DNA from 3 places in the Paenibacillus sp. FSL L8-0494 genome. Region 1 is predicted to be linked to each of the others. Evidence: riboswitches for the same ligand, from Rfam matches in the RefSeq annotation. Region 1 holds a riboswitch; each other region holds the start of a gene.
What was found. A riboswitch is a leader RNA that binds a small molecule or an ion and turns the genes downstream of it on or off. The one in region 1 is predicted to bind cobalamin.
Positions count from the first base shown of each region.

Region 2: linked by a shared signal. The riboswitch ahead of NYE35_RS04825 (DUF4430 domain-containing protein) and the one ahead of NYE35_RS02720 (anaerobic ribonucleoside triphosphate reductase) in region 1 are both predicted to bind cobalamin.
Region 3: linked by a shared signal. The riboswitch ahead of metE (5-methyltetrahydropteroyltriglutamate--homocysteine S-methyltransferase) and the one ahead of NYE35_RS02720 (anaerobic ribonucleoside triphosphate reductase) in region 1 are both predicted to bind cobalamin.

Region 1 covers NZ_JBBOPQ010000001.1:588,153-592,367, reverse strand. The annotation lists tRNA gene NYE35_RS02730 (tRNA-Thr) at 695-766, opposite strand; gene NYE35_RS02725 (MTH1187 family thiamine-binding protein) at 861-1,169, opposite strand; cobalamin riboswitch at 1,548-1,782, shown strand; gene NYE35_RS02720 (anaerobic ribonucleoside triphosphate reductase) at 2,025-4,010, shown strand; gene nrdG (anaerobic ribonucleoside-triphosphate reductase activating protein) at 4,007-4,215, shown strand, end outside.
Region 2 covers NZ_JBBOPQ010000001.1:1,086,325-1,090,539, reverse strand. The annotation lists gene NYE35_RS04825 (DUF4430 domain-containing protein) at 1-2,055, opposite strand, end outside; cobalamin riboswitch at 2,226-2,428, opposite strand; gene NYE35_RS04820 (GAP1-N2 domain-containing protein) at 2,556-4,215, opposite strand, start outside.
Region 3 covers NZ_JBBOPQ010000001.1:4,993,275-4,997,489, forward strand. The annotation lists gene metE (5-methyltetrahydropteroyltriglutamate--homocysteine S-methyltransferase) at 1-2,028, opposite strand, end outside; cobalamin riboswitch at 2,182-2,387, opposite strand; gene NYE35_RS22685 (undecaprenyl-diphosphate phosphatase) at 2,487-3,347, opposite strand; gene NYE35_RS22690 (DedA family protein) at 3,398-4,021, opposite strand; gene NYE35_RS22695 (FtsX-like permease family protein) at 4,039-4,215, opposite strand, start outside.

The DNA.
Region 1 (4,215 bases):
TCATTTAATTTCCAGTATAAGGGAGACACGTAAACTTCCCCATCGATTAACCTAACAATATTCAATTCAGAATGACATAATTGTCACATTGCTCATTATTTCAGTCTTAAGGGGGCTTTGGTTTGCAAAACACAAAACATTAAGTATAATGTTACTGTCGAAACGCTAAGGCGTCTGTACAGGATGGCTACCTGGCACTGATGATGGCAGGCCAAGCGCTTTATAAAGTTTTCTTTATGTGTATTTATACTTTAGGAGCGTGGTTATCTATGAAAATTAATATTACCGCACATTTTAACATTGATATTACTTTATCTCTTCATCTGTTAGCCGTAGCCAGTCTTGCTTATGAACTCAGTTCACTGACGAGCTCGTGAAATTCGAGCGAAAAGTATCTGTACTAAGACACCTTGTGGTGTCTTTTTTTATTTTTATAGTAATTACCATCTAACCAATCTGCCCCCGCAAGAGAAAAGCAGCTTATGCTGCTCCTCCTCCACCATCCTTCATTCTGACTGCTGTCAGCTTGCGACACACCTTCCATCTGCTCGACAGTGACCACTAGTCATACCGTTTTCATTAGCGATTTCGCCATGTCTTATCTTTTAGAAGAATGGTAGAAGTCAGGGGATTCAATGAAAAATGACGCGGTCCCGAACCCTCGGAAATCCGCGCCACATATGGTTTTTTGGGATGCTGGTGAAGGGAATTGAACCCCCGGCCTACGCATTACGAGTGCGTTGCTCTACCCCTGAGCTACACCAGCTTAAGGCTGATTTTTCTGTCAAACAAAAAATATTATACAACTTTCAGCCAGAAACGCAAGCCTATTTCTCCCTGTTTTCCGCCCTCCTAAACTGCTAATCTACCTGTAGCTTACGCTCCACAGACTCTAACTTTCCACGGCTAGTGGAGGGTTTATCGCGGCGGTCGTCTATTTTAAGTGAGGTAGAGACACGTTCTGCACCTGCGGCAAAAGGAGACTCATGCAAAGCTTCTACCGCGGCAAAAATGCGTTGCAGAGGCCCTTCGATGATCGTCCCCATGGACGTAAGTTCATATGTAATCCCTTCTACTGTCTTCAGCACCCGCTGCATATCCGCAACATAGCTGCTAAGACTGGTACTGCCTGTTCCAATTGGAATAACTGTAACTTCAGCAATAGGCATGAGAATACCTCCTCGAAATTTTATAGTACCTATCTTCTTCCATTGTAACAATTCCACCGCTCTGTCACAAACTAAGCAAGATTATCCTCCCTTATCTCTTCTATTTCTTCTGATTACTCCAAAATATGACTTTGGGCTAAGAGTATTTTCTCATGCGCAAATTCTAGGGTCATCTGCACTATATTTATGGACTCTTTGTGGCATCTTTTCGGACAATTTATGAATCATTTCGCATCTCCCTGTGGATCAATTGTGGATTACTTATGGACAGCCTGTGGATCATTTGTGGAGTACTTTTAAAGAACCCGCTCCCCGCGCGGGTTTTCTAAAAAACTGTTTACAAACACAACATCTTGGGTTATTTTTATCTAACGACAACAAAATATAGTGGAGACAGGCGCTTTGATCCTTAACCGGATTTAGAGCTTAATAGGGAAGCGCGGTGAGAATCCGCTGCGGTCCCGCCACTGTAACCGGATGGCCTTCTTAAGCTTCTGGGAAGCTTGAGAATCCACATCTCCCGGCAGATGCCACTGAGGGTTAGGAACACCCTTGGGAAGGCGCCGAGAGATCCCACGGAAGCCAGGAGACCTACCTGTTTCGACGACACCAACTATTGATGCCTGCGAGGAACAGGGATGGTGTCCGCATGCGGTCATCTACGTAGAGACCTCTGCAAATATCCGTGTGGATATTTACATAACGCATCGGGCATTTTCTGCCATCCTCGGGTAGGGGATGCTTTTTTTATGTAATCAGAACAAATATACGACTGCTTATGGCAGTCCAACTTCCTATGGATATATGGATTTGATGATAGATGTTTTTCTTTTATACTGAGAGGAGAGCTGTACAATGACGTTGTTGGAGAGACAATTTAATGGAGTAGAAAATGCACGGGAAGTTCTTTTAGAAGAGCTCATTGATTTAGGCCGGGATATTATCGACAGTCGGGATATGGACCTATTGCGCGAGAATGCCAATTTGAATGGAGAGAGTTTCTCCGGTAAAATGAGCAAGTTCGGCAGTGAATATTCAAAATGGTACGCCCGCAATTTTACGATGCCGCCGCAGCTAGTGCAGGCTATTGATGACAATGTCGTCTATGTGCATGATCTGGATCAATACGCGATTGGAACGACGAACTGTATTTTTATCCCGTTTGATAAACTTCTCCGTGAAGGTTTCAATACCGGCAACGGCAGCGTTCGTCCTCCGAACTCAATAATGACTGCTATGTCTCTGGTAGCGATTATTTTCCAATCCCAGCAAAATGCTCAATATGGTGGTGTATCCGCCAATAAACTCGACTATGATCTGGCACCTTATGTAACCAAATCCTTCGCCAAGCTGTTCCGCAAGGGTCTGGATTATTTTGAAGAAGGACAAGCTGATGAATCTTTGGGCGAGATTACGATGAGCCGGACCGATCTGGCGGAGTTATATCCAAGAGCGTTCCGTTTTGCACTAAAGGAAACCGAAATCGAAACCCTGCAAGCGGCTGAAAGTATGGTACATAATCTGAATACCATGTCCAGCCGATCCGGTGGACAAATACCGTTTACCAGCATCAACTACGGTACTTGTACTTCACCAGAAGGTCAGCTTGTGATCAGTTCTCTGCTAACCGCAACTATGAACGGACTTGGCAGCGGAGAAACACCAGTGTTCCCGATTCAAATCTTCAAATGCAAGCAAGGAATCAATCAACAACAAGGCGATCCTAACTATGAACTGTTCCTAAAAGCGGCTGAATGTTCTGCGCGCAGACTATATCCAAACTTCGCTAATCTGGACGCTCCGCTCAACTTGCAGTATTATGATCCAAGTGATCCTGATACGGAGTTCGCTACAATGGGCTGCCGAACCCGAGTGCTCGGTGACCGTTTTGGTCGTAATCATTGCTCTGGAAAGGGCAACCTTTCCTTTAATACACTGAATCTGGTTCGGCTAGGTCTGGCACACGGCACAGTAACAGGCAGACGTACCATCGCAGACGAAGCTGGCTTCTATGAAGATCTAAATCATTATATGGATATTGCGCTGGAAGGACTTCTTCATCGGTTCCACATTCAAACCGCACAAAAAGCTAAAGCTTCCGATTTCATGATGCGAGAAGGCGTCTGGGAAGGCGGCGAGCATCTTGCACCTGATGACACTGTAGGCGATCTGCTAAAGCATGGCAGTCTGTCTCTTGGCTTCATCGGTATGGCGGAATGTATGAAAGCTATGTACGGCAAACACCATGGCGAGGATATGGAAGTTCATGCCAAGGCGCTGGCTATTGTGCGTCATATGCGGGACTATTGCGATCGGAAAAGTGAGGAACTGGATCTCAACATCACTCTGTTCGCAACTCCAGCAGAAGGTTTGTCCGGTAAATTCACAAAAGTTGACCGCAAGGTACTGGGTTCCATTCCGGGCGTAACCGACCGTGAATATTATACGAACTCTTTTCACATCCCTGTATACTTCGATCTGGGTGCTGCTCAGAAGATCAGCTTGGAAGCTCCTTTCCATGAATATTGCAATGCCGGGGCTATTTCTTATGTCGAATTAAACGGCAATGCCCGCAACAACCCATCGGCTTTTATCAAAATCATTAAATATGCGCTCGAACAACAGGTCAGCTATTTCAGCATTAACCATCCGATTGACCGCTGCTCCAGCTGTGGATACGAAGGCGTAATTGGGACAAACTGTCCTTCCTGCAACGCACATGAGAATGACGTGCACATCCGCCGTTTGCGCAGAGTTACAGGTTATTTAACCGGCGACTATCAGACCCGCTTTAATGCCGCCAAACAAGCTGAAGTACGGGATCGCGTTAAGCATCTATGAATATTTGCGGTTACTATCCGGAGTCGATTAACGAGGGAGAGGGCATGCGGGCCGTCCTCTTTCTCAGCGGCTGCCGCCATCGTTGCCCGGGATGTTTTAATCCCGAGACATGGAACTTTAAATATGGAGAAGTCTTCACCTTAGAACGACAACATGAAATTATTGCAGAAATCGCCGCTAACCCTTTGCTGGATGGTCTGACACT
Region 2 (4,215 bases), 500 kb from region 1:
TGAGGTAACCGGATCAGAAGTGAAGCTGTCCTGATTCCACACCCACTTTTTCTGGGAAACCTTTACGGTAAAAACTTCATCAGCTTTTGGCTGCGTTGGGGAAAGCGCCACAGAATCTATAACCTGTGTATTTTCACCTGCATAATAGACAAGCACACGATCGGATTCCTGTAGTTCGAACGCATCCATACCCACACTTGGATATATCCACTCCCCGCCGCGTGATACTACGAAGCTCCACCATCCGTCGTAAGTACCTTGCGAAACTCCATGGATACCTGATACAAAGTTGCCATAAGACGATTTGGTGATATCTACTTTAAAATCATCGGTAGACCCTAGTTGCTGCAACGCTTCAAGAGCATTGGAGGCTTTTAAAGTCCCTTCACTAATCAATCCTTCCGGGCCTTCAACGGTAAGAGAAGCTGTTACATTCTTAGAAATTACCTTTATAGCTTTTGTATATTTAGCAATCGTTGGGGCTTTGCCTTCACGGTAGCCAGTTACAGTCAGTGTATAGTCACCTGCGGGCACATTTCCTGAGAATACGGCCTCACCTTTAGCATTCGTCGTTACCGTCTGAGCTCCAATTTGGACCTGAACACCCGCAGCTTTTGCAGTTACAGGAGAGGAAGTGTTCGTAGCAGCGTCCCATTTCCACGTCTTACTAGTTACAATGACGTTAAAAGAATCGCCCTCTTTAAGATTTGCTTTGGAAAGCGTAACGGAATCCACAAGCTTAGTGTCATCTCCGGCATAATAAACCAGTACCTGATCTGAATCTTTAAGTACAAAATCACTCATGCCTACATCGGGATTAATCCATTTTCCGTCACGTGATACAACATACATCCATCCGTCATAACCACCAAAGCTTCCAGCAGCAATACTTCCGATGCCAGTCACATAACTGCCCGAAGGATTCGTGATCGGCAAGTTCGTTTGAAGCGCCAGCTTCTCTAACGCTCCAAGTGCGTTGCCAGCATAGGCGTACCCTTGTGCCAACGTGGCCCGTGGTCCCTCAATCGTTACAGGAGCGTAGATGAGTGAGCTCTGAATGGAGGATTTGGAAAAATCGTATAGCTTACTGTTGCTTCCTTTATACAGCAAATTATAGGCAACCAGCGCCTGAAGCCCTTGCTCTGTCGCCAGAACATTACTGCTTCCACCACGGCTATGGGTGAAGCTACCATCAGCTAGACGATAGCTAAGCAGGTTCTCCATTAGATCCACATTGTTTTTGGTGTATTCTAATCCACTAGGATCAACTCCGAAGGATGTGAGTCCAAGGATTGCTTGTGCGCTACTTTCAACACTGTCACCGTAACCCCCATGGGTATCTTGAGCTGCGGATAACCAGGATACGGCTTGTAGCCCTGCTAAGTAGGCTTCGGGATTATTTTTATGTGCCGCCAGAGCCGTCAAGGTTATCGCTGTCATATCAGGCTCACTTGTGCCTGAGGTTAGTGCAAAGCCCCCATCCGGATTTTGTTTGGAGAGAATCTCCGTAAGAAGCTTATCCACCGTCCATTTCGCGTCACTTGGAATATTATATTTACCAGAATCCAGCGCAAGTAAAGCATATACCGGATTATTAAGCGTCTGTTCACCGAGCTTCCTATTATTATAAATTTTCTCAATCAGATTATAGCCGGGAGTTGATCCATTACCAGCAAAGCTAGTAGGATCTGCACCAATCGCTCTCACTGCGAGCACGATTCGAGCATAATCGGTGACATTGGCAAAATTCCCAGCTGCCTCTTTTACTTTTTTCTCAAGCTCTGAATGGTAACTAGCTGGCAGCTTGTACCCTGCTTGCGCTAATCCAATGGCTTGCCAATCAGATTGCACGCCACCTTTCAAGAGATATTCTGCAGCCGCATAAGTCGCATCCGCAACATTAATCCGTTCCGCAACAGTTGCTTCCAGACCAGAGCCAGCGCTCGCTTCTGCAAATATTTGTCCTGCCGGAACAAGAGATGTTCCTAGAATTGAAATGACCACGAATAAGGCCAGCCCAAGTGCTACAAACTTGGAAGACATGATTTTCTTCATTGTTTAACCTCTTTCTGAATAAGAATGGGTACTGCTGGGAATAAGACGCATAACATAAAGACCGCCCCTTTGGAGGGCGGTCAGGGAAGATTACAAATCGAGGCTGCGGCGCTTGCTTCCTGCCGATAGTCCATCTGTATATGTTCCACATTCTTACCCCACGAAGAATAGAAACGCTCACAAAAAAGGCAGGTCTCCTGGCTAATGCTTCATCGCTGTTCTTCACCTTCCCACCCTACCTTCAGGGCAGTGGCTTATAGAAGAAACGCTCCGCACATACAGTGGCGGGACCGCGCCGGACTCTTGCACCGGACTTCCCTTTTAAGCAGACGACTAGATTGATAGAGTCTGCACCTTTTCCAGTATGTAGTATCTTATTTTGACATCCATAATCATATCTATTAATACATAGCATGTCTATAGAAAAGCTTAGTAAGGGCAGCAAAAAAATGAACAGCAATACGCCACCTGCCGGTAGGTATTGCTGTTCAGAAAGCTTGTTATTCGGCTGTTCCTTCCGGACTTGCAGTTGGGGAAGGTTCAGCACTTGAATCAGAAGCTGGTGGAATATTAGGGTCGGGATCTACGATCAATGTAAATCTTCCGGCTTTAATCATACTTTTCTCTAGAATTGTCGCTCCAGGCTCCAATGTAACCTCAACCTGATATGATGGTTGTTCACCTTCAGTCACAGCTGTTGCGGAAGGCAACCCAGTGCTGTCCTCAGTATCAGAGGAAGGCGTAGGAGACGGAGAAGCATCAGCTACTGCGTTAGTAGCATCTGCACCTTCTGCTGTTCCTCCAGTAGTGCCAGCGGCATCTGAATCGTCAGCGGCGTTTCCCTCATCCGTCCCATCCGTTGACGGCACTGGACAAGTGCCATTCGTAGCAGCGACCTTAAAGCTTTTATCTATCTCTGTAGACGAAGACATTGAACTAATCTCAGTCGGTTGAAACTGCACACAGTCATCTGCACTTGCGAAGGTGAACACCAATATGCTGCTCCCCTTATCTCCTTCGTCGCTCTGATCCTTCAAGTATACTGAAGCCGGAGGCAGCACATTGCCTGCACTCTGAACAGGGGTCGGCTCAGGGCTTGTCCCCGGCAGAGCCGTCTTCGTATCATCCGGACGCAGCATACTGAATACGATAATTGCAATAATCACCAGAATACCCGTAATGGAGCCGGAGATTAAGAGTCGAAATCGGCTGCGGCTGATCCAGCGCGCCAGCGGGGAAGCCAGTTGGGAGCGGGCTTCATTGTACACATTTTGCAGAGCAGGCCGAGCTGCCGCGACATAGTTCTTTCGGAATTCCCGATTCTTGAACGCTTCACGATCACTGCTCAGGAAATACTTCAGAATCGCTTTGCGGTAACCCGGTTGCAGCTTTTTATTCGAAACCGTAAATAAAGGATTGCCTTGCGACCAAGCAAAAAACCGATAGATGATTTCTTTGTCGGAACCGGCTTTACGCTTTAGCAGCTCCAGAAGCGCATCGTAATCCAGCGGACCCCCTTCACGCTGAGTTGTATAGTAGAAGGCTAGCGGAAGCCGTTCAAAGGGTTCCAGAACACGCGCCTCTTTTAGCAAACGACGACCCAGTAGCTGCACATCGTCTAGTTCCTGCGGAGACAATCCTGTAAAAATCTCTTCATTCGGCTTCTCTTCACCAAACCAGCGGTATGCTGCACGCAGCGCATTCTCTTTCTGCTTGCTAATCCTATCCAGTGGCGGCTGCCAATCGACAACATTACCATACCGTAAAAAAACTACCTCCAGAAGCTCCTCCTGCGTCATATCGGAAAGCGATAAGCGGTTCAGTAAGAATCTATCTGCTGAAGCAGCAAGATCCTGCATTAGGGAGAGTGCCTTAGGAGCAACTCCTGTTCCTTTGCGGCGATCTTTTTCTGCCTTATCTACAATTTCATGAATTTCCGCTACAGAAGCCACCGGATCATGTTCCAGCTGGAGCTTTTCAAGCAAATAATCCTTCACAGCATTTTGAGCAAAAGACTGCTCTAACGCCACTGGCAGGAACCGCCCCCAATGGAGTACAAAGCTCAGTATATCCGCAGATCTGGACGCCGCAGCTAGTCTTGATTCCATATAAGGCTCAAGTAGCTGCTTACGGAAATATGTTTCAGACATCACGCGCTGG
Region 3 (4,215 bases), 4.4 Mb from region 1:
GCTACGTGAAGTCTCAATGGAGATTACATCAGCATCCATAGCCGATATTGAATCGATCATGTCATTAAATTCGCTATAGCACATATGCGTATGAATTTGTGTCGTAGCCTTCACATGGTTCGTGGCAACACGGAACGACTTCACTGCCCAGTTCAGGTAATGCTCACGGTCTTCTGCCTTTAGCGGAAGTCCTTCACGAATAGCCGGCTCATCCACTTGAATCATTTCGATGCCTGCATCTTCCAACGCTTTTACTTCATGGCGAAGGGCAAGAGCAATTTGATTGGCTACCTCTTCCCGGCTGAGATCATCACGTACAAATGACCAATTGAGGATAGTAACAGGGCCCGTCAACATTCCTTTAACCGGAAGCTTCGTCAACGATTGTGCATAGACGCTTTCTTTAACAGTCATAGGCTGTATAAATGCAATATCCGCGTAGATCACCGGCGGCTTAACGCAACGGGAACCGTAGGATTGAACCCAGCCATTACTAGTAAACAAGTATCCATCCAGCTTTTCTCCGAAAAACTCCACCATATCTGTACGCTCGAACTCGCCGTGGACCAGAACATCCAGACCTAGCTTTTCTTGGAAGGTAATTGCATCCGCGATCTGCTCACGAACAAATCCATCATAACGCTCCTGATTCCAGACCCCTTTACGCCATTTCAATCTCGCCTGGCGCACTTCGACTGTCTGCGGAAAGCTACCAATTGTAGTGGTTGGCAGAAGTGGAAGCTGCCATTTCTCTTGCTGCACCTTTAAGCGCTCAGCAAAAGGCAGACTGCGTTGGTCTGGTAGAGCTGCAAGTGCAAGCACTTGCTCCGCCACATCCTTACGGCCACGCTCAGGTAGTGCGCGGAACGCTGCAATAGCTTCACGACTAGCGGCCAGCGCTGCTTGAGAAGCTTCTCCTTTATCTGCGATGGCTGCTCCGAGCAGACTAAGCTCTTTAAGCTTCTCATCGGCAAAGGCTAACGCATTCTTAACTGTCGCCTTCAGCTTCACTTCACCTTGAACGGTGACTGGGACATGCAGCAGACTGCAAGAAGGCTGAAGAATAAGACGATCAAGCGGTACATGAATGCTGAGCTTTTCTACCAGTTGCAGCTTGGCGTCTAAATCGGAACGCCAAATGTTCCGTCCATCAATAATTCCGGCACCCAGCCATTTGTCCTTCGGCCAGCCAAGACGTTCGATGGAAGCCAGATTCGTTCCACCATCGTGCACAAAGTCAAGACCCAAGCCTTGAACAGGCAGCTCTAGCAGTGCCTCCAGCGGCTCAGCAGCTTCAAAATACGTCTGTAAAATAATATTCAAGCCCGGCACGGAGCCGGCAATGTCTGTGTATATCGAGTTAAGCAGTGTTAATTCTTCTTTACTTATGCCTGTAACAATCGCTGGCTCATCGATTTGTACCCAGCTTACCCCTTCTTGCTTCAGTTCCTGTAGCAGTTGAACATAGACTGGAACAAAACGTGCAGCAATCTTGGCGATATCTGCCGCTGCGTAACCTTTGGACAGCTTAAGGAAGGTATACAGACCTAAAAGTACCGGTTTACCTTCAATCCCTGCCTGCGATTTAGCAAAACGATAAGCCGCTAGAGGTTTGTTTTCAGTCAGGCGTGGTGTTTGTGTGCCGATCTCTGGAACGATATAGTGATAGTTCGTATTGAACCATTTGGTCATCTCGCAGGCAGTAGCCTCAGCATTACCACGGGCCATTGCAAAATAAAGATCAAGCCCGATGTCGCCGCCATCATACGCATACCGTGGAGGTACGATTCCAAACATAACAGCCGCATCCAACACATGATCATAAAATGTAAAATCATTTACCGGAATAAGCTCAATTCCTGCTTCTTGCTGGGTCTTCAAATGCTGCAGCTGGATTGCTGCCATTTCGGAGCGGAATTGCTCCTCATTTATTTTCCCCTGCCAGAATGCCTCCAGTGCCTTTTTCCATTCGCGGTTCTTTCCGATTCTCGGATATCCAAGATTGCTTACTTTTACCTTATTCGTCATTTCGATACACTCCCTCTTCAATCTCTTATTTCAAACTCCAAAACTACTTGCTTTCCTATAAAAAAGAGCGCCCTTCCCTAAAAAAGTCAAAGGGAAAGACGCCCATGATATACCCATGGTACGTCTAACACCTCCCTATCTTCCGTAGGTGAAGCAGTGCTGTTGAAACAGGCAGGTCTCCTGGCTAGCGGCGTCAACATCTTGAGCAGTCTTCCCAGCAGTAGTAAATTGCCAGTGACCTCTGTTGCTCGAGATTCTTCCGTTACAGTGGCGGGACCGCATCGGCTTCGAACCGAATTTCCCTATTAAGCCTACCGAATTACTATTTTCCGGTCAGCACCTGTCTCCGATATCATTCATCATTTGAGTGTCTTAATCTGATGTCATCATACGTGAAAGCCCCAGCAATCTGCAATAGATTACTGGGGCTTCTGTTATATCGATTCCTTATAACGGACTTAGAAAAATACGAAATATACTACAGCAGCAAGAATTATACGGTATATAGCAAACGGTAAGAGCTTGATACGATTGATCAGTTTTAAGAAGAAACGCATCGATAACAGCGCAAATAGGAAGGCACTAATAAAGCCTGCAATAAAAAACGGCAGCGCGTCCATGGTGAAATATTGCCAGTTCTTCATCAGTGACAACAGACTGGCACCTGCCATGATGGGTACTGCCATAATAAACGTAAAATCAGCAGCGGCACGATGGCTCATCCCGAGGATTACGCCACCAGAAATCGTCGAGCCCGAGCGTGAAAATCCAGGCCATAACGAAAAACACTGTACAAGACCTACACCAAGTGCCTGTTTGTATGTAATCTGATCTACACTCTCAGTTCTGATCTTCTTCGGCCCAAACAGATCCGCAATAATCATTAATATAGCCCCGATCACTAGACCAATTAACACCGTTGAGGTAGAGAATAAATGCTCATCAATATAATCATTAAACAGAACACCTAACACACCTGCAGGCACTAACCCTACCAGAACCTGTGTCAGCTTGAGGTGCCCCCCCTGCTCTAACTGCGGTAGCTTCTCTGTTACAGGGTCCAACTGCTTACGGCTGAAACGCCTTAAGCCCAACAGATCAATGAATCGATTTCTAAAAATCACAACAACCGCTAATATAGAACCCAGTTGAATAACTATTTTGAAGGTATTTGCCGTATATTGTCCAAATAACTCCTGTGATTTCAGCCACATATCATCAACAATAATCATATGACCCGTGGAGGATACTGGAGCAAATTCGGTTAAACCTTCAACAAGCCCCAAAATAATGGCTTTAATAATCGTTAATAGCTCCATGTGTTTCCCTCCTTTTCAATAGTCATTTCTATTATCAGTCCACTACCCGCTTAGCCCTCAGTGTTCATTCTCCGGCTGCGTTTGCGGAAGTACAGAAACCCAAGAATAACTAATCCACCAGCAATTAGTACATAGACTACATTGGAGTACACGTCCATGTACATAGCAATGTCTTCCCAGGATTCTCCTAAAGCCGCGCCAATAAGCACAAGCAGCAAATTCCATCCCAATGTGCCAATCGTTGTGAAGATCATAAATACTCCAAATTTCATGCCCGACATTCCCGCCGGAATCGAAATCAGACTGCGGACCAGCGGAACCATCCGACAAAACAATACAGTCCAGTAGCCATATTTATCAAACCAGGCGTCAGCCTTGTGGATATCTTTTTTAGTGACGCGAATTAGGCCCCCCCAGCGTTCAACCAGTTTCTCTAACCGGCTCACATCCAATAATCGGCCAATATAATAGAGAATTACTGCACCCAGTAGTGATCCAGCCGTGGCAGCAATGATTACACCAGGGATCGTTAAGCTCGTCGTAGTGGTCATAAATCCTCCAAAGGGCAGGATCACTTCTGAAGGAATTGGTGGAAATATATTTTCAAAGGCCAGCATCAGAAAAATACCGAAGTAACCAAACTGCTCCATAAAATCTGTAATCCATGCTTGCATCTTGTTACCCCCATTTCTCATATCAAGTTCTTCTTCAGGTTGCGTAAATAGCGGCTGCGAATAAAAAAGAAGTATAGTCCTTGAGCAGCCAAATATCCGAGTAACACCGCGCCTGTCTCCGTTGCGATAGATAAGTAGAACAACCGTTGAAGCGCAATAAAGGCAAACACACTGTGTAAAATAGCTATTCCGAC